4 regions of the Photobacterium sp. AWH4_225 genome follow, and region 4 is predicted to be linked to each of the others. Evidence: predicted binding sites of a transcription regulator. Region 4 holds the regulator's gene; each other region holds the start of a gene.
What was found. Region 4 encodes CRP, which controls carbon source genes, mostly activating them, when cyclic AMP is high. Its sites were predicted from a motif close to TGTGANNNNNNTCACA; they were not measured.
Positions count from the first base shown of each region.

Region 1: the regulator CRP is predicted to act here: its motif matches at 2,362-2,377, upstream of ACXAD4_RS15590 (NupC/NupG family nucleoside CNT transporter).
Region 2: the regulator CRP is predicted to act here: its motif matches at 1,846-1,861, upstream of nagE (N-acetylglucosamine-specific PTS transporter subunit IIBC).
Region 3: the regulator CRP is predicted to act here: its motif matches at 1,635-1,650, upstream of rppH (RNA pyrophosphohydrolase).

Region 1 is NZ_JBSWTF010000001.1:3,349,139-3,354,451, forward strand. Features, by position in the region: gene ACXAD4_RS15585 (XapX domain-containing protein) at 345-515, opposite strand; gene ACXAD4_RS15590 (NupC/NupG family nucleoside CNT transporter) at 957-2,216, opposite strand; gene ACXAD4_RS15595 (TatD family hydrolase) at 2,424-3,218, opposite strand; gene ACXAD4_RS15600 (DUF5363 family protein) at 3,208-3,384, opposite strand; gene glgX (glycogen debranching protein GlgX) at 3,423-5,313, opposite strand, start outside.
Region 2 is NZ_JBSWTF010000001.1:918,602-923,914, reverse strand. Features, by position in the region: gene nagE (N-acetylglucosamine-specific PTS transporter subunit IIBC) at 236-1,726, opposite strand; gene nagB (glucosamine-6-phosphate deaminase) at 1,983-2,783, shown strand; gene nagA (N-acetylglucosamine-6-phosphate deacetylase) at 2,798-3,934, shown strand; gene nagC (DNA-binding transcriptional regulator NagC) at 3,937-5,151, shown strand.
Region 3 is NZ_JBSWTF010000001.1:3,405,801-3,411,113, reverse strand. Features, by position in the region: gene ACXAD4_RS15865 (NADP(H)-dependent aldo-keto reductase) at 1-67, opposite strand, end outside; gene ACXAD4_RS15860 (DUF6482 family protein) at 236-538, shown strand; gene mutH (DNA mismatch repair endonuclease MutH) at 552-1,220, opposite strand; gene rppH (RNA pyrophosphohydrolase) at 1,802-2,320, shown strand; gene ptsP (phosphoenolpyruvate--protein phosphotransferase) at 2,348-4,603, shown strand; gene ACXAD4_RS15840 (sulfite exporter TauE/SafE family protein) at 4,634-5,313, shown strand, end outside.
Region 4 is NZ_JBSWTF010000001.1:204,695-210,007, reverse strand. Features, by position in the region: gene ACXAD4_RS01055 (TIGR02444 family protein) at 1-307, shown strand, start outside; gene ACXAD4_RS01050 (hydrolase) at 333-1,307, shown strand; gene ACXAD4_RS01045 (YheU family protein) at 1,469-1,690, shown strand; gene ACXAD4_RS01040 (phosphoribulokinase) at 1,797-2,666, shown strand; gene ACXAD4_RS01035 (OsmC family protein) at 2,836-3,240, opposite strand; gene crp (cAMP-activated global transcriptional regulator CRP) at 3,511-4,143, shown strand; gene ACXAD4_RS01025 (hypothetical protein) at 4,335-4,523, shown strand; gene ACXAD4_RS01020 (2-oxoadipate dioxygenase/decarboxylase family protein) at 4,655-5,313, opposite strand, start outside.

The DNA.
Region 1 (5,313 bases), 3.1 Mb from region 4:
TTGCGCCACCGCCAAACGGCCCGCTTTCGCAAGCAGTATCCCGACAACCAGCCATCAGTCGACGGGGTTACGGACTTGATTCCTTGAAGACTCAGGTAAACAATGCACACGCATTATCCTGATTGATATCCTTTTCACCGCGTGGGAAGTGACCATAATTACTTCCCAGCAAATGCGCTGTCCTGGCCTTGCCTAGCGATAGGTAACACCATGACGGTGTTGACCAGAACAGCGAAAATCAGTTTGTGATGGTGCTGCTCTATAATACCAAGCAGGCCTTGTTGCCACCACGAAATATACGTTTCCCAGCGTGGACAATGTGTTTACCCAACGCACAAATTTCGTCAGGTAAAAAACCGCTCGACTATCCACTGATAGGCTATCCCACCAGCATAGACACCGAAGATACCCATCACCCCGGAAAGCACCGGCGGAGCCGGTATCGGCAGTTTAATCGCGGAAAACAATACGCCAACAATAAACCCGGCGACCAGCGCCAGCAGTACTTCACTCATAATCATTTCTCTGTCTGTTACAGCACAAAGGAAAGTGTAGTCTGCCCCGCAATGAAAGTAATGTTAGCAAAGGGTTTTGCCAGAAACCGGAGCGCAATCGATTTTATGGCATCAAATAGAAACGACGGAGGGGATGTTTACTGGAGCTGTTGATAGGCGATAGGCGATAGGCGATAGGCGATAGGCGATAGGCGATAGGCGATAGGCGATAGGCGATAGGCGATACAGAGTTTTACAGTAGCCTCTTCATGTCAAGTTCCTAGCTCTCAGATCTTCCCGTAGCCTAGAGCCACTTTTGCCTTTAGCCAAGCTGTTATGCCTCTAGCCCCTAGCCCCTAGCCCCTAGCCCCTAGCCCCTAGCCAGGCTCTTCGCCTCTAGCCAGAAATACAAAAACGCCGCGGTTTCCCGCGGCGTTTTATCAGGCTTTCAGCTCGCTTGAATTAAGCAAGGCTGATGAATAGACCTGCGATAGTTGCAGACATCAGGTTAGAAAGCGTACCAGCGGCAACAGCTTTCATACCGAAGCGTGCGATATCGTGGCGACGGCTTGGCGCCAGACCACCTAGACCACCCAGTAGGATTGCTACTGAAGATAGGTTTGCGAAACCACATAGAGCGAACGAGATGATTGCTTCAGTCTTCGTAGATAGAGTAACTGCAGCACCTTCCGCTAGGTATGGGGCAAAGTTCAGGTAAGCAACGAATTCGTTAACAACTAGTTTCTGACCGATGAAAGAACCAGCGATTGTTGCTTCTTCCCATGGCACACCGATTAGGAATGCAAGAGGAGAGAATACGTAACCTAGGATAAGCTCTAGAGTCAGTTCAGGCATACCGAACCAACCACCGATGCCACCTAGCATACCGTTGATTAGCGCGATTAGACCGATGAATGCTAGAAGCATTGCACCAACGTTTAGTGCTAGCTGCATACCAGAAGATGCACCCGCTGCCGCTGCGTCGATAACGTTAGCTGGCTTGTCGTCGCCTGCAGTCGCGTCGCTTGCTAGCTGCTCAACAGCTTCTTCAGTTTCAGGCTTGATGATCTTAGCAAATAGAAGACCACCAGGAGCTGCCATGAATGAAGCGGCGATTAGGTACTCTAGAGGAACACCCATAGATGCGTAACCCGCTAGTACACCACCAGCTACAGACGCCAGACCACCACACATTACCGCGAACAGCTCAGACTGAGTCATTTTTGGTACGAACGGACGGATAACCAAAGGTGCTTCCGTTTGACCAACGAAGATGTTAGCTGTTGCAGACATTGATTCGGCACGAGAAGTACCTAGCGCTTTCTGTAGACCACCACCTAGGATGTTGATCACAACCTGCATGATGCCCAGGTAGTAAAGTACGCTGATCAGTGCAGAGAAGAAAACGATTACTGGTAGTACGCGTAGGGCAAACACGAAGCCGCCACCACCGAATACTTCAAACATTTTGTCTGAAGTCAGGCCACCGAATAGGAAGTTGATACCGTCGTTACCGTAAGCGATAACGTTGGCAACAGCTGTAGACATGCCATATAGCACGTCACGGCCAACAGGTACATAAAGAACAAATGCACCCAAACAGAATTGGATGGCAAATGCACCACCCACAGTACGTAGATTGATAGCTTTACGGTTATCAGATAGTAGTACTGCAAGACCTAGCAGTACTGCCATCCCAACCAGGCTCATAAACATGCTCATAGTTTATGGCTTCCCTTTAGTTAAGTTTGGCGTCTCGACAATTCGGCTCAATTAAGAGTCCGGCGCATTATACTCATGCTGCGGCGGATAAAATAACGCCGACTTCACACTTTGCAAGGAAAGAGAGTGAAAGTTCAATTCCAAACGTGAGACTCATCACACTTTCACGCAAACGTTTTACGCAAACGTTTATTTTGTGATGTTCATTCACATCCAGATACGGAAAAGTTCAGCGGTGGTTAAGCTAGTTGCCTGCTTAATTTCCTGTTCGGTTTCCGTTCTGATCGCTGAAAGTTCATCCAGCACATTCACTAACCGATCGGGTCGGTTTGGCTCTCCCTGAAACCCTGCCACGGGCATGTCTGGCGCATCAGTCTCCAGCAGTAATGCATCTAGTGGCAGTGCCGCTATTGTACTGCGAGTCTTGTTGGCTCGGCGATAGGTAATCGTTCCCCCGACACCAATTTTGATACCTAGATCAATAAGTTGCTTAGCTTGTTGATAGCTACCACTAAAACCATGGTATACCCCACCCGCAATCGGCGTATTTTGCCTCAAAACCCGAAGGAGTTCTGGGAACGCCTTGCGACAGTGCATAATCACCGGTAGCTCAAAGCGGTTGGCCAACTGTAGTTGGGCGACTAATAGCGAAATCTGTTGATCCCGATCGGCATCCGCAATGGCAAAGTCTAGCCCACATTCCCCGACAGCAACGCAGCGAGAGTGATCTTTCTCCCGCAACGTCGCCTCTGCAACCAGCTCTGATTCCAGTTGCTCCAAGGCATTAGCATCGTGCTCAGCGCTGAAGAAAGGGTGTAACCCCAAGCCGAAATACAGGCTGGGAAAACGCGCTGCCAGCTGACGAACCGCCTGCCAGTTGCGCTGGCCGACGGCCGGGATAATAATTTTTTCGACCCCGGCCTGCTGTGCTAATCCCAAGTAGTATTCAGGATCATCACAAAACGGCGCGAAGTCGAAATGACAGTGACTGTCAATCAGCATGCGATTTGGCCTTTACTGAACAACTCCCCTGCTTGTTAGCGGGGTGGCGCGGGTCATCGGTATCGTAACGAACCGGTGCGCAGCAGCGGCGGTTCTCGGGTACCAGTCCCATCTTTTCACACCAGCGGTCATACGCCGCTACCCCACGCTTTATCAACGACATCATGGTTATCATTCCTAACAGTTATTGGCCTATTGCTTTGTCTATTTCGTCGCTTGTGTCGCCTTGGCAACCATGACGATCATACTACGCCCAGTCGCCAATATGGTATCGCGGGTATAGAGCGGTGCTTCATCAATAGGATAAATATCATGAGGCGATGGCTTGGCAGTGTTAATCACCAAGTGCCAATCACTGCAATGACGATCCGGCAGGGTGAACTCAAGCGGATCCCAGAAGGCATTACAAATCACATACAGCTCATCCTGGGTGATCGGGTGATACACCGTCAGCGCAATAGAATGGGAATTTTCCGACCAGTCCGGCTGATCCGGCTGGATACCATGCCAACGTATCCCGACATCTTCCAGCACCGAATTGAGTGACATATGCATGTTCCAGTCGATGGTCGGCTCGGCAGTACGCAACTGGCTAAGCAGGGTCACAAAGCGCAGCAAGTCACTATGGGTATCCACCAGCCCCCAGTCAAACCAGCTTAGCTCATTGTCTTGGCAGTAAGCGTTGTTATTGCCTTGTTGGGTCCGGCGCACTTCATCCCCCATATTGAGCATCGGGGTGCCAAGTGCCAGGAACAAGGTCGCCAGCATGTTCTTACATTGACGATGGCGCAGCGATTCTATTTCTGCAATCGCGGTCGGTCCTTCGACCCCGTAATTACTCGACAGGTTGTGGTTGTCACCGTCGCGGTTACCCTCACCGTTGGCCTCGTTGTGCTTCTCGCTGTAGCTCACCAGATCATTGAGGGTAAAACCATCATGGGCACAGATGAAGTTGACTGAACGGTGCGGCGAGTGGTGGTGGCTGCAGTACATGTCTGGCGAGCCCAAAATTCGTGAGGCAAACCGGCTGACATAACCGGCATCCCCACGCCAGAATGCCCTGACATCGTCACGGAATTTCCCGTTCCACTCATTCCAGCGATCCCCGATGAAAGAGCCGACCTGGTATAACCCGGCCGCATCCCAAGCCTCGGCAATGATCTTGGTGCTGCAGAGAATAGGATCCGAGTCAATCGACCACAACAGAGGCGGCTCCTTCATTGGGTGCCCCTGGCTGTCGCGGGCCAGTACCGAGGCCAAGTCAAACCGGAAACCGTCAACATGCATCTCAGTCACCCAGTAATGCAACGCATCAATGATCATCCGCCGCAACACACTGTGGTTGGCATTGCAGGTATTGCCACAGCCGCTGTAGTTACCATAGGATCCCGTCTTCTTGTCCAACAGGTAATAGGCGCCGTTTTGAAGCCCCTTGAAGCAAAACGTCGGCCCGTGCTCATCCCCTTCCGAAGTATGATTGAACACCACATCGAGGATCACCTCGATATCCGCTTTGTGCAATTCGCGGACTAAGGTCTTGAACTCGTCAATGGCACTCAGAGGGGCCTTTTCGACACTGTAGTCGGCATGGACGGCAAAGAAGTTGATTGGGCTATAGCCCCAGTAGTTATCCCGCCCTTCAGGCGCATCATCGACGTCAAACTGCTGCACCGGCATAAGCTCAACGGCTGTGACACCGAGCGATTTGAGATACGGGATTTTTTCGATGATCCCCGAAAACGTCCCCTTTTTGGTCGAGACTACGCCAGAGGAAGGGTGGCGGGTAAAGCCGGCGACATGCATCTCATAGATGATGGTATCGGTCAGCGAATGGCGCGGGGCGACATCGTCCTGCCAATCAAAGCCGCAGTGATCAACCACGATACTCTTCATGCAGGCGTCCATGTTGCTGCCTGTGTCGATAGCCCGCTGGCGGCTGTAGTTGCGGCCAAAACCGACCGCCTGGCTATAGGGATCAATAAGAATTTTGTCGCTGTCAAAACGCAGCCCTCGCTCGGGCAGCCACGGGCCATCGACCTGAAAGCCGTAATACTGTCCATGGCCGATATTGCCGACAAAGATAAACCAGTAATGG
Region 2 (5,313 bases), 710 kb from region 4:
TCCTTATCCCGAAACCCCGAGGCAGTACCAACCGTTGGTACCCTCTCGGGCAAACAAACATAACAATGATCTGAAACCGCAGGCACCGAGAATCGCCCTTGAAATCGCGGCATCGCCGACAAGGGAGGTAATCGCTTAAATGGTGTGAGGTAACAGGTGATTGTTGAGTCTGAATCAATATCGGCCTCCGAATGGAGGCCGATAGGGTCGTTATCTATGACTTAGGACTAAGTCATTAAGGAAGTTTTACCGCTGATAGATCTTCGTTTGGCGATACTTTTTTCATTTCGCCAGCAACGATTTCAGCTAGTGGGCCAAGGATAACCTGTAGGTTGTTTGAACCTAGCTTAACCACACCCATTGCACCTAGTGCTTTCAGCGTCTTCTCGTCAGCAAGGCTGCTGTCTTTCAGTGTTAGACGTAGACGAGTGATACATGCGTCGATGTTTTCTAGGTTAGACACGCCACCTAGCGCAACGATGTACTGCTTAGCTAGCTCGCCAGTTTCCTGAGAACCAGCTACTTCAGAAGAAGCTTCTTCATCGTCTTCACGACCAGGAGTCTTTAGGTTGAACTTAACGATAACCGTACGGAAGATTGCGTAGTATAGGCCGAAGAATACTAGGCCCTGTACAATCAGCATGTACCAGTTAGTTGCTAGCGGGTTACGCGTTGACAGAATCATATCCACAAGACCTGCAGAGAAGCCGAAGCCAGCAATCCACTGCATTGACGCCGCGATGTATACAGAGATACCCGCTAGGAAGGCGTGAAGTACGTATAGGCCTGGTGCTAGGAACATGAATGAGAATTCTAGCGGCTCAGTAACACCGGTGAAGAATGATGCGAAACCTGCAGCAATCATGATTGAAGCAACTTTCTCTTTGTTCTTCGCTTTAGCCGTGTGGTAGATAGCTAGTGCAGCACCTGGTAGACCAAACATCATGATTGGGAAGAAACCAGCCTGGTACATACCAGTTACACCCGGAGTCGCTACGCCTTCAGCAATTGACTTCGCGCCACCTAGGAAGTTCGGGATATCGTTGATACCAGCAACATCAAACCAGAATACAGAGTTCAGTGCGTGGTGTAGACCCACTGGGATTAGTAGACGGTTGAAGAATGCGTAGATACCTGCACCTAGCTCGCCCATACCTTGGATGCCTTCACCGAAGTTAACTAGACCACCGTAAACAGTTGGCCATACGTACATCAGAATAAACGCAATGAAGATACCAGCAAAAGAAGTCAAGATAGGTACAAGACGCTTACCAGAGAAGAAGGCTAGCGCTTTGTGCAGCTCAACATGTGAGAAGCGGTTGTAGATTTCAGCCGATACGATACCTACTAGGATACCAACGAACTGGTTGTTAATCTTACCGAAGGCCGCAGGTACTGCGCTTGCGTCAATACCTTGAATCTGAGCAACAGCGCCAGGAGAAAGTAGCGTAGTAACAACTAGGAAACCAACGAAACCAGATAGTGCTGCCGCACCGTCTTTATCTTTAGACATACCGTAAGCAACACCCACTGCAAACAGTACTGACATGTTATCGATGATTGCCGCACCAGCTTTGATCAAGAAGGCAGCAAGTGCACTGTTCGCACCCCAGCCGTTTGGATCAATCCAGTAACCAATACCCATTAGAATTGCTGCTGCAGGTAGCGTGGCGACTGGCACCATCAGCGCTTTACCTACTTTTTGAAAATATCCAAGAATGTTCACCCTTAGTTCCCCCTATGGTTTTCTTAGATTCGATGTTGGATAACTTATTTTAGCTACCCGATTAAGTTACTTGCAGTTTAAGAATTTTATTTCGCCCCGCAAATTAAAAGGTCATCATTTGTGATCTCAGTCACCAGTAAGGGTAATTAACAGGCGATTTTGCTAGCTCGATCATAAAACTTATTTTATCATGCAAAACAAATGCGATAACACGCTATGATTTAATTGTAATTTACATATGGAATGAGGTGTCACTGTGAGACTAATCCCACTGAATGAAGCTAAAGATGTAGGTTTGTGGTCTGCTCGCTATATTGCTGATCGTATTAACAAATTTAAGCCAACAGCGGAACGTCCTTTTGTCCTGGGCCTACCGACAGGTGGCACCCCGCTAGCAACTTACAAGCGCCTTATTGAGCTTTATCAAGCAGGTGAAGTAAGTTTCAAGCATGTTGTTACCTTCAACATGGACGAATACATTGGCATTCCGGCTGACCACCCAGAGTCATACCGCAGCTTTATGTACAACAACTTCTTCAATCACGTTGATATTCAAGAAGAAAACATCAATCTGCTGAATGGTAATGCAGAAGATGTTGATGCTGAGTGCCAGCGTTACGAAGACAAAATTAAGTCATACGGCAAAATTAACCTTTTTATGGGTGGCGTGGGCAACGACGGCCACATCGCATTCAACGAGCCTGCTTCTTCACTAGCCTCTCGTACCCGTATCAAGACCTTGACGGAAGACACCCGCATCGCGAACTCTCGTTTCTTCGATGGTGATATCAACCAGGTACCTAAGTACGCACTGACTATCGGTGTAGGTACGCTGCTAGATTCAGCAGAAATCATGATCTTGGTAACAGGCCACAACAAAGCGCTAGCCCTGCAAGCCGCGGTTGAAGGTTCTGTGAACCACCTATGGACAGTATCAGCGCTACAGCTTCATCCTAAATCACTGATTGTGTGTGATGAGCCATCTACGCAAGAGCTGAAGGTGAAGACGGTTAAGTACTTCCAAGAGCTAGAAGCTAAAAACATCAAACACCTGTAATTAAGGAGTTATTCATGTACGCGCTAACCAATTGCCGTATTTACACCGGTAGCGATGTGCTGAATAACCACGCCGTCATTATTGACGGCGTGAACATTCACGCTGTCTGCCCTGTTTCAGAACTGCCTGCGGATATCAAAATCCGTGATCTTGATGGTGCCAACCTTACGCCCGGCTTCATCGACCTCCAGCTGAATGGCTGTGGTGGCGTCATGCTCAATGACGAAATCAACGCTGATACCATCCACACCATGCACCGTGCCAACCTGAAATCAGGCTGCACCAGCTTCCTGCCGACGCTTATCACCTCTTCAGATGAAGACATGAAAGCAGCCATTGCTGCAGAGCGTGACTACCAGAGCCAGTACAACAATCACTCGCTAGGTTTGCATCTTGAAGGTCCATACCTCAATGTGATGAAAAAAGGCATCCACTCTGTTGACCATATCCGTCGCTCAGACAACGAGATGATCAACACCATCTGCGAAAACGCCGATGTAGTGACCAAGGTAACTTTAGCGCCGGAACAAAACGACCATAGCCATATCGAGCAACTGGTTGAAGCCGGTATCGTGGTATCAGCTGGCCACACCAACGCCACCTATGTTGAAGCCCGTAAAGGCTTTGCCTCAGGAATTACTTTCGCTACTCACCTATTCAATGCGATGACGCCAATTGCTGGCCGCGAGCCGGGAATGGTAGGGGCCATTTACGACACACCTGAAGTGTATACCGGCGTGATTGCCGATGGTTTCCATGTCGATTATGCCAACATTCGCATGGCCCACCGCATGAAAGGCGACAAACTTGTTTTGGTCACCGATGCAACTGCACCTGCAGGAGCAGACATTGATCACTTTATTTTTGTCGGCAAGAAAGTATATTACCGAGATGGTAAGTGTGTTGATGAGAATGGCACACTTGGTGGTTCGGCACTGACAATGATCGAAGCGGTTCAGAATAGTGTCGAACATGCAGGTATCGCCCTGGACGAAGCGATTCGTATGGCAACCCTCTACCCTGCTCGCGCTATCGGCGTTGATCAGAAATTGGGCGCCATCAAAAAAGGCATGGTAGCAAACCTGGCTATTTTTGATCGTGACTACAAGGTTCGGGCGACTGTTGTTAACGGTGAATACGAGCAGAATTAACTATGACAGGCGGACAAATTGGTAATGTTGATCTGGTAAAGCAGCTAAATAGTGCAGCTGTTTACCGGCTCATCGACTTGCAAGGCCCTATATCGCGAATTCAGGTAGCTGATGTCAGTCAGCTTGCACCTGCAAGTGTTACTAAAATCACCCGCCAACTGCTGGAGCGCGGCCTGATCAAAGAGGTCGCGCAGCAGGCTTCCACCGGAGGCCGGCGTGCAATATCGCTGACGACTGAGTCAGCGCCTTTCCACTCGATCGCAATTCGCCTCGGGCGAAATTACATCGAGCAAACTATTTATGATCTCAGCGGCAAGCATATTGTCGGTACGGCGCACCCATTCCACTATACCAACCAGCAAGAACTCATCGATGGCTTGCTAGAGCATATCCGCAAGTTCATTGCTGACAACCAGAACGTGCTGCGTGAGTTGGTTGCCTTTGGTATTACCCTTCCGGGCCTGATTGACCCAGAAAGCGGTGTGGTTGAGTACATGCCGCATATCGATGTCGACAACCTGCCACTGTCAGAAATTATTACCGAAAAGTATGGCGTTGCCTGCTTTGTTGGCAATGATATCCGCGGCTTGGCGCTGGCCGAACATTACTTCGGTTCGAGCAAAGACTGCAAAGACTCTATCCTTGTCAGCGTCCACCACGGTACAGGTGCCGGGATCATCGTCAACGGCCAGGTATTCCTGGGCTATAACCGCAATGTCGGCGAGATTGGTCACATCCAGATCGACCCATTGGGCGACAAATGTCAGTGCGGCAACTTCGGTTGTCTTGAAACCGTCGCAGCTGATCCGGCGATTATCCGCCATGTTCAGGCGCTGCTGGACCAAGGCTACCCAAGCTCATTGCAAGAGCTGGAAGATGTCACCATGCCTGCCATCTGTGAAGCAGCCAACAAGGGTGATGAGCTTGCCAGCCAAGCCTTGATCAAGGTGGGCAACCAGCTAGGCAAAGCCTTGGCGATGACAATTAACTTGTTCAATCCGCAGAAGATCATTGTGGCGGGTAACATTACCCACGCTAAAGATGTGATTTTCCCGGCTATCCGCCGCTGTGTGGAAACCCAGTCGCTGTCGACCTTCAACAAGGATCTACCGATTGTTGAATCAGAGCTCTACACCCAACCGACCATTGGTGCTTTCTCCATGATCAAGCGTGCAATGCTCAACGGTGTCTTGCTACAGCGCTTGCTTGAAGAGTAAGTCAAACTATTTGAAGAGTGTTACGTAGCATTGAATAGCTTTCTAAGTTATTCATCCTGTTACAAAATATTAAGGGCAGTCTCCAGACAGGAGACTGCCCTTTGTGTTATATTTCGCCCATCAATAAAGTACCCTCATTGATAGAGGTACCTATCCAACAGC
Region 3 (5,313 bases), 3.2 Mb from region 4:
AGGTCATGGTGCCGAGGCAGATCTTGCTGACCTCAAGGTTCGAGTGTGGGATCTTGTGGTATTTCATTAGCCCTCCTTGGACTCAGCAGATGTTCTTGTTTCGACTATAGCGCGAGTTCCAGAGTGTGAGAAGTCCCACAACACCCTACCGAGTCTCTATCCTGATCTTGCTGGGTGGAGGATTGTGACCAATAGTTAAGCTTTATAGGATGGGCAATGTTGGGGAGAGGCGATAATGAAGCTGTCACAGTTGAAGCACTGGACAAAAGCAGGCAACGGGGCTATCCCCGCGTGTATCCTGACAAGCTACGCAGGGTGTTCCGATTACTTGATTGAGGTTGAGTACAAACATCACCTTGAGCCGCTCAAGACCGATAGCGGTGAGATGGTCAAGTTCCAGTCGATTGAGCAGGCAGGGGATCTATTGCGGCCGCTGGGGATCACCAGTGTGACGCTCAGGGTCATTGATCCCTATGACGAATTCTCGCCTGATGGCCAGGTGAGTAACTGCCGGGAAGACATGACAATCGCACTCTAGGATGCCAACAGGATTACAGGATAAAATACTTTTCCAGCAGGCCGGCAGTGAAATGGGTTTTGAGGTAAAAGCCACGCGGCAGGGTTTTGATCGGCTGGCCATTGGCCCCATAGGCTTCCGTCAGTGCTTTGCTGTTGGCTGCTTTCGGGCGTAGCTGCAATACTTCGCCATGACGCGCAGTGATTTGTTCAACCTGGCCTAGCACTATCATATCCATCAACTCTTCCCAGTCCTGCCGAAGCTGCTGTTCTTCCTCTGGTGATGGGCTCCATAAAAGCGGCGATCCGACATGGCGATCCGCCAAAGGGATATCCCGCTCTCCTTCCACCGGGATCCACAGCACCCGGGCAAGCTTGTGGCGGATATGACTGTTTTCCCAACGTAATCCTTGTAGACCGATCAGCGGTGCAACGCAGACAAAAGTGGTTTCAAGGGGCTTGCCATGATAACCCACGGGGATCGTCTTGAGTTCAATGCCAAGCTCGGCAAAGTCTGGTACAGGTTTGCTGCCAGCCGTGGCCCCGAGGTGCCATTCCAGCAGTTGCCCTACCCAGCCTTTATCCCGACGCAGATCAGGCGGGACAGTGATATTGGCCATGTGCGCTAGCTCACCGAGGGTCATCCCGGCCAGTGCATTGGCTCGCGTCAATAATTCCTGTTCTGTCTTTGGCGTCGGTTGCATGTGGTCTACCTTCTTTGTGGCAGGCGATCCTATCATAGCTGTATTCAAGGATCCTATTATCTAGTTATCCACAGGCATGAGGGTGAAAAAACTTTATTTGGTTGAATATGTATTTTTATACAGGGGTTGGTTGCTAATTTGACCAGTGGTGTGATGGTTTTTTGAGTGGTTGATGCTTTTTGATGTGGATAAAATGATGGGTGGTTGATCTTTGACCGATCTAGAGTTGTGGCAGAAATGATCTTGTCACAATTGAAGGTGAATATTCATTATTGCTGATTTAGTCTATGTTTATTAAGGTTTTTTGCTTTGTTGCTGGTGAGGTTTTATGACTGGCTCTACAGCAAGATTAGAACAGTAACTCACTGGATTGACGGCTTCTTCACAATTCTATCCACAGAAATCGTGTATAAATGTGGGCTGGGTCTCATTGTGGTGTTTATAAAGTAGCCAGGAGCTGAAAGTTATCCAGATTATGAGGCTTGGCTAGGAAAATAGAAGGATAAATAACAATGTTTGTTTACCCATTGGATTGTCTGTGAAAAAATCACTATTAATAGAGATTTAATTGAGGTCGTCCAGTGATTGATGGCGATGGGTACCGCCCAAATGTGGGTATTGTGATCTGTAATAGCCATGGCCAAGTATTCTGGGCTCGACGATATGGACAACATTCCTGGCAGTTTCCGCAAGGTGGCATCGACGAGGGGGAAACCCCTGAACAGGCCATGTTCCGGGAGCTTTACGAGGAAGTAGGGCTAACTAAGAAGGATGTACGTATTGTGGCGTCAAGCCGCCATTGGCTTCGCTACAAGTTACCCAAGCGACTGGTGCGCTGGGATTCTAAGCCAGTTTGTATCGGGCAAAAGCAGAAATGGTTTCTGCTCAGTCTAGAGTGCGATGAGTCAAAGGTGAACATGCAGCGTGGCAGCACGCCTGAATTCGATGGTTGGCGATGGGTCAGCTATTGGTATCCGGTGCGGCAGGTTGTGTCTTTCAAGCGAGATGTCTATCGCAGAGCATTAAAAGAATTTGCTGCCATAGCAATGCCTTTTAAAGAGCGCAAAGAACGAAAAAAGCGCCGGGGCAAACGCGGCTAGGCCAGTTGGTAGGGAGCGGGGCGGATTATGCTGACGCAACTAAGAGAAATTGTTGAAAAGGTGGCGACGGCCCCGAGTCTGCTTGATGCCCTGGAACAACTGGTGATCAGCACCTGCAAGGCAATGAAAACCGAGTGTTGCTCGGTGTATATTGCCGATCAGCAGCGCCAGCGCTTTACTTTGATGGCAACCAAGGGGCTGAGAAAGCCCCACCGTCATGTCGGCCTGCCTTTCGGCCAGGGTTTGGTGGGTCTGGTTGCCGACAGGGCCGAACCGATTAATGTCGCCGATGCGCGACACCACCCCCACTTCAAACACCTTCCCGGCATCGGGGAAGAGTCATTCAGTTCCTTTTTTGGTACACCGATCATACACCAGCGCCAAGTGCTGGGTGTGCTGGTGATCCAGCAGCGTGAACAACGTGAGTTCGACGAAAGCGAAGAGTCGTTCATGGTTACCTTGGCCGCGCAGCTGGCGGTGTTACTGGCCCATGCCAAGGCACAGGGGATGTGGCCGGATCAGCACAACGGTTTGCACCTCGTCGGCTCGGCGGCGTCAACCGGAGTCGCGGTTGCCCGCGCGTGGTGGGATGACAACCAGCCGCGTTTAGAGCTGGTGGCGCCGGCCTCCTGTTTGGATCGTGAGGAAGAGCAAGAGCGTTTAAGTATCGCCATTGAGCTGGCAAGTGCTGAATTCCGTCGCCTGCGCAAGCGCTTTGACAGTGAGCTGCACAAGGAAACTTTGGCGATTTTCGATTTGTTCAGCCACCTGCTCAATGATCCCATGCTGCGCAAGGATCTGTTCCATAAGATCGCCGGCGGTGATTTGGCCGAATGGGCGATCCGCCAAGTGGTCGAAACCTATTCTGCCCGCTTTGCCAATATGGAAGATGCCTACCTCAAGGAGCGGGCACAGGATATCCGTGAACTTGGTCAGCGGCTGTTGTTCTTTTTGGCCAATGAAGAAGTTACCGAGCATGCCTGGGATGAGCCGGTGGTGCTGTTGACCCGTGAGCTGACTGCTGCCATGTTGGCCAGTGTCCCTCGCGATAAACTGGCTGCCGTGGTATCGCAGGAAGGTGCTGCGAACTCCCATGCCGCGATACTCTCCCGCGCCCTCGGGATCCCTGCGGTAATGGGGGTTGATTTTGTGCCGGAGAAAATTCACAACAGTCAGGTCATTGTCGATGGCTACCGGGGCGATCTACTGGTCAACCCCAACCGCCACGTGTTGGCTGAATATCTTCGCCTGCAAAAGGAAGAACAAGAGCTGGCCGCGGTTGTCGAAACCGGGCTGGATAAACCTGCGGCGACGCTGGATAACGAGCGGATCAATATTTTCCTCAATGCCGGGCTCAGTGCCGATACCAGTATCGCGGTTAACCGTGGTGTTGATGGGGTAGGGCTGTACCGTACCGAAGTGCCTTTCTTGCTGCAGCGCAGCTTCCCGTCAGAAGAGGAACAGACTCAGCAATACCAGTCGATCCTCGAGACTTATTGCGGCAAGCCGGTAGTGATGCGTACCTTGGATATTGGCGGGGATAAACCCTTGCCGTATCTGGCCATCGAAGAAGACAACCCCTTCCTCGGTTGGCGTGGGATCCGCTTTACCCTTGATCACCCGGAAATCTTTCTGATCCAGGTGCGGGCGATGCTCAAGGCCAGTATCGGCCATGACAACATGGATATCCTGCTACCGATGATTTCCGGGATTGCCGAACTGGACGAATCGTTGACCCTTATCGAGCGGGCCTACACCGAGGTGGCGAAAACGGCTGCCGAGCAGGGACATGTACTGCGCCGGCCACGGATCGGGATCATGATTGAAGTCCCATCCATTCTTTACCAGTTGCCGGTCTTGAAAGGGCGGGTGGACTACATTTCTGTTGGTAGCAATGACTTAACCCAATATTTGTTGGCTGTTGACCGGAACAATTCGCGGGTTGCCGGTGTCTATGATGCACTGCATCCGTCGGTGATCCATGCACTCAAGCATATTATTGACGTCAGTCAGCAGCTGCAACTGCCGGTCAGTGTCTGCGGTGAGTTAGCCGGTGATCCTATAGGTGCCTTGTTGTTGGTGGGAATGGGTTACCGTTCGCTGAGTATGAATACCCGTAATGTGGCGAAGATAAAATACATGCTGCGCCACGTATCGGTGAGTGATATGCAGCAGTTGGCGGATTTCGCCCTATCGGCAACTTATGCCGATGAAGTACGGCGCAATACGATTGAATTTGTCGATGGCCATGGCTTGGGCGGTTTTATCCGTGCCGGTAAGTAGCCTTGTTGTTTTGTTGTTGGTGTGAGTAGTATGGCCGACATTTTGTCTATCTATGGCAGCGAACTGTGGGTGTTCGGCTGTTGTTTGCTTCTTGGCGCGGTTGTGGGGATTCTAGCTGGCTTGCTGGGTATCGGCGGAGGTTTGCTGGTGGTACCAGCTCTGGTCTGGTTGCTGCCCCAAGCTGGTATCGAAGCCAATTTGGTGATGCATATTGCGCTCGGGACATCCCTCGCCAGTATCGTGCTGACATCGGGCTCCTCGGCCCGGAATCACTTCCGGCTCGGCAATGTGGATTTATCCATTGTCCGCAGCTTGGCACCGGGTGTGGTAATGGGGGGGCTGGGTGGCAGTTTTGTCGCTGAGTTGGTGCCTTCCTCGATGCTGCCGAAAATCTTTGCCATTATTGTGTTATTGCTGGCCACTCAAATGTTGCTGTCGATGCGTTTTAGCGGCAAGCGCGATTTGCCCGGAAATATGGGAACATTCTGCTCTGGTGGGGTGATTGGTGTGGTGTCCAGTTTGGCCGGGATCGGTGGTGGTTCACTGACCGTACCGTATCTTAATTGGCATGGGGTGGAAATGCGCCGGGCTATTGGATGTGCCTCGTTTTCCGGTGCATTGATTGCGATTGCGGGAATGACGGGGTTTGTCTTGGCCGGGGTCGGAGAGCAAACCTTGCCACCGATGAGCTTGGGTTACGTCTATTTGCC
Region 4 (5,313 bases):
GCAGTCCATCGACCTCTCGTCGCCACAGCGCAAACAGTTGGAGCAAAGCCTCAAGCCGACTGAGGGCCTGCTCGAGCGCTATCGCCATATGCGTCGCTCGCTGAAACCCCAGCTTGATAGCAACGGTTACGAGCAGCTCAAAGACTTCGAGCTGCAAATGGAGCGCCAGCAGCAACACGACTTGATTGCGGCGTTAAACCAAATGTCGCTTCACCACGTAGCAGAGCATATACCAGGTGCCAATCTGGCACGCTATTGCCATCGCCTGGGGGCTGTGGCATTGATAGACAAACTGATGGCGCAATAAACCACTTCAAGGAGCAATCATGACAATGGCTTTCCAACCAGCCAAAGGGCTCGCAAATCCCCATCTGCAAACCCTACTGCCGCGCTTTTTGCGCCGTAAGCCATTGTTCACTCCCCTCTCCCAGCGTATCGAGACGCCTGATGGCGATTTCCTCGACTTAGCCTGGACCGCCCCTGTTGCCGATTGTCAGCCCGGCCAACCGGTGATGATCCTGTTCCATGGCTTGGAAGGCAGCTTTAACAGCCCCTACGCCAATGGCCTGCTCCATGCCGCCAAACAGCAAGGCTGGCTCGCGGTGATGATGCATTTTCGCGGTTGCAGCGGTGAGATGAACCTCAGGCCGCGTAGCTACCATTCCGGTGAAACCAGCGATGCTCGTTTCTTTATCCAGTGGCTTCGCCAGCAACTGCCAAGCCAGCCCTTTGTCGCCGTGGGTGTATCGCTCGGTGGCAATATGCTGGTGAACTACCTGGCGGAAAGCGGGGAGCACTCTGAGCTCTCTGCCGCCCAGGTGATCTCCCCACCGCTGGACTTAGCTGCCTGCTCGGAACGGATCCAGCAGGGTTTCTCCAAAATCTACCAGCAATACCTACTCGGCTCGATGAAGCGCAACCTGAGCCGGAAAATCGCGGCCCTGCCTAATGATATGCCGGTATCAAGTGAAACTGCATCGCAGCTACAAACCCTGTGGCAGTTTGACGAGCACGTCACTGCCCCCTTGCACGGCTTCAAAGATGCCGCCGATTACTACCAGCGCTGCAGCGGGCTGACCCGCCTTGCTGAAGTCACGGTTCCGCTTAGGGTGATCCATGCCAAGGACGACCCGTTCATGACCGAGGCGGTGATCCCGACAGAGCCGCTGCCGCCGCATATCCAATATGATCTGTGCCAGTACGGCGGACATGTCGGTTTCGTCACCGGCTCGTGGCGCCAGCCGGATTTCTGGCTCGAGAAGACGGTGCCGGAGTGGTTTGGCAAGATCCTAGGTTCGAGATCCTAGTTCCTAGAGAAGAGGCTCTTCTGTTCTGAACCTTATTGTCTTGGACTAAAACCTCTCGCTCTTACCCTGCCTAGGATCTAGGAACCAGGCACTAGGCTCTCTACAACTGACACATTTGCCAATATAATCCCGGTATCTCCTGCAACTGAAAAAGCGCCGTTATGAACATCCCTTGGCAAGACCTTGACCCTGAAACCCTGACTAACCTTATCGAGCATTTCGTCCTGCGCGAAGGAACCGACTACGGCGAGCGCGAGCTGTCACTGGCCGCCAAAGTCGACCGGGTGCGCAAACAATTGGAAAGCGGAGAAGCGGTAATTGTGTACTCCGAGCTGCACGAGACCATCGACATCAAATCCAAGCGCCAATTGGGACACGGTTAACCCTTCCCCAACTTTCGCACACCCTGCATTTTTGGCATCCCGGCTTGACCTGACCGCCCAGCCCTGTTAATAACTCTTTCCGTTAATGTTAACGACAGGGTATGTCATGTCTGCAAAACACCCCATTATTGCAGTAACAGGGTCCTCGGGGGCGGGAACGTCCACCACCTCCGAAGCATTCCGTAAGATGTTCAATATGATGAGCATCAATGCTGCTTGGCTTGAAGGTGACAGTTTTCACCGCTTCACCCGTCCGGAGATGGACGTCGAGATCCGCAAGGCCAAAGAGCAAGGCCGCCATATCAGCTATTTCGGTCCGCAGGCCAACGACTTCCCATTGCTGGAAACCTTCTTCCGCCAATACGGAGAAGACGGTAGCGGCCAGTTCCGCCGCTATCTGCACACGTTTGACGAAGCCGTACCGTATAATCAAATGCCGGGAACATTCACCCCTTGGCAGACGCTACCGGAAAATACCGACTTGCTGTTCTATGAAGGGTTGCACGGTGGCGTGGTTGATGGCGAGGTCAATGCCGCCCAGCATGTTGATCTGCTGATTGGCATGGTGCCAATCGTCAACCTCGAGTGGATCCAGAAGATCGTCAGGGATACCCGGGATCGTGGTCATTCGCGCGAGGCCGTGATGGAGTCGATCGTGCGCTCGATGGACGACTACCTCAATTACATCACCCCGCAGTTCTCCCGCACCCATATCAACTTCCAGCGGGTACCGACAGTCGATACCTCCAACCCGTTTAGTGCCAAGGCGATCCCGAGCCTGGACGAGAGCTTTGTGGTGATCCGCTTCCGCGGGATCAAGAACGTCGACTTCCCTTACCTGCTATCGATGATCCAAGGCTCGTTTATGTCGCGCCACAACACCCTGGTAGTGCCCGGCGGCAAGATGAGTTTTGCAATGGAGCTGATCATGCGACCGCTGATCCAGCAACTGATTGATACGGGGAAAATAGGATAAGAATATTGAGGCTAGAGCCCCCTTCACTAAGTGAAGTTGCCTTTGGTCCCATAGGGCCTATTGGTTCTATGGTTCTATGGTTCTATGGTTCTATGGTTCTATGGTTCTATGGTTCTGCAGGATATCTCTTCCCACAGAACCGCAGTACCATAGGGCCTTAGTGCCGCTATTACTCTTCCACCACCTCATACGAATGGGTCATTTCGACCCCTTCGCCCAGCATCAGGCAAACTGAACAGTATTTTTCCAGTGAATCGGCAACAGTTTTTGCCACAACGGCTTCGTCCAGGTTTTCACCCGTGACCACAAAGTGAAGGTTGGCGGTAGTGAAAATGCGAGGTGCCTGCTCACGACGAACCGAATTGATCTGCGCCTCACAGCCGGTAATTTTCTGTCCCGCAGACTTGAGTCCATCAACCACATCCACCGAGCTACACCCACCAGCAGCCATCAAAACCAGCTCCATCGGGCTTGGCGCTTTTTCGCCACCATTGCCGTCCATTACCACACTGTGGCCGGAATTTGACTGTCCTAGGAAGGTCATATTTTCGACCCATTTGACTCGTGATTGCATTGCTTTCTCCTTACAACTTTTACGGGCTTTCGGCACTATCTAGCAACTGTGTGATCATGTGCACACTTATGACTACAAAATGGCCTTTTCACATAGATCAATATCAAGAAAAGCGCGCCGAAAAAAGATAAAATCTGAACTAATTATTCACGTGAGCTTGCAGCCCAGCGGTTGACTGAATATCCTAAACGACGAACTAATTATGGTTAGGCCCAGCCGCATTATGAAGGACGTCGTTGTTGGGCAACAAACGCAGAGGAAGTTAGTAATATGGTTCCAGGTAAACCTCAAACAGATCCAACTCTAGAGTGGTTTCTTTCCCATTGCCACATTCATAAATACCCTTCAAAGAGTACTTTGATCCACGCGGGTGAAAAAGCAGAGACGCTCTACTACATCGTCAAAGGTTCTGTTGCGGTCCTGATCAAGGATGAAGAAGGTAAGGAAATGATCCTGTCTTACCTAAACCAAGGTGACTTCATCGGTGAATTAGGCCTATTCGAAGAAGGCCAGGAGCGTACCGCTTGGGTTCGTGCTAAGACCCCTTGCGAAGTCGCAGAAATTTCTTTCAAGAAATTCCGCCAGCTTATCCAGGTAAACCCAGACATTCTAATGCGCCTATCTGCGCAAATGGCTAGCCGCCTGCAGGTGACAAGCCAGAAAGTCGGTGACTTGGCATTCCTGGACGTAACAGGCCGCATCGCACAGACGCTATTGAATCTGGCTAAACAGCCGGATGCAATGACCCACCCAGACGGTATGCAAATCAAGATCACTCGTCAGGAAATCGGCCAAATCGTTGGCTGTTCTCGTGAGACCGTAGGTCGTATCTTGAAGATGCTAGAAGAGCAGAACCTGATTTCTGCCCACGGCAAAACTATCGTTGTTTACGGTACGCGCTAAGCTGTTAGCTGTCCGTAAAACGCACCAATATCCAAAAGCCGCCTTGTGCGGCTTTTTTATTACCCTTACCTTTCCCATTTCATGCTTTCAGGGCATTACTGTCTACCACGTCACTGTTTTTGTACTTGTATCTGCTTTACTTGATGCTACATTGTGCATATCAACCTCATCACCTGTAATGGAATACCGGTATGGACATCGAACGCTTTTCACCACATAGCACACATCACTTACATCGCGGTGTGATTTCGCCACTGCCTGATACCATCGAAATGACCGGGTTCAGTGACAGCCGCCACTATCTTGAACAGCACGAGAAGGTGAAGCGCCACACACCGGAAGCCCATTTGGGCTATCCGCTCGACAGCCTCAAACATTAATGCCTAAGCGTTAGACCCAAGAAGCCAAGCATTAAAAAGGCCTATGGCAATGATCGCCACAGGCCCTTGATGCCTTTCACTTATTCATCTCGGCACTGGTCCAATGAAGAAGCGACTAAATGAAAGAACGGCTAATTGGCATCGGTACTTTCGAAGATCTTATCCGCCGACGCTTCGACAAAGCCGGTATACAGCTCACCGTCTTCTTTCGGATATCGCTTGGCAAACTCATAGAAACCACCAGGAACAGTGTAGACCCCATCGGTAAAGCCTACTTCTACCCTGTCGGCCATGGTTGACGACTGCTCGAGCATCACTTCAGGGCTGCCCTTGACCTCACCACCAGAACTGTTGATGTCAAACCCGTTGTGACGCAGCAGGTGATTGACCTCAGCGACCTCGGTGAACTGCTCTAGCTGGTTAATGCTCACTGTAAAGTGGTTGGCACCGAAACCATGGGCAGCGAGCCAACCTGCATACTCGCTTTCTGCCGCCAGTAGCTCGTAGGTCGCATAATCCAACTCCCATAACCGCCCGCCATAGAGGAAGGCCGGATCATGCATCGCCTGCTCGGGTACCTGTTTAACCAAATCCCTGACGGTTTGTTGTAGCAGGGAGCTAAACTGTCCTACCATCAGTTCGCTGATAAACACTTTGGGAGCCAGCGGATTGGGGTGCTCGAAGTGCTCGGCATACAACTTCTTGGCCTCGAAACGGTAGCGGCCGCAAGGCTTGTAGCCAATCGCGATGAACGGAGCTGCCAGTCGGTCGAGACCAACCTGCGGCAGAT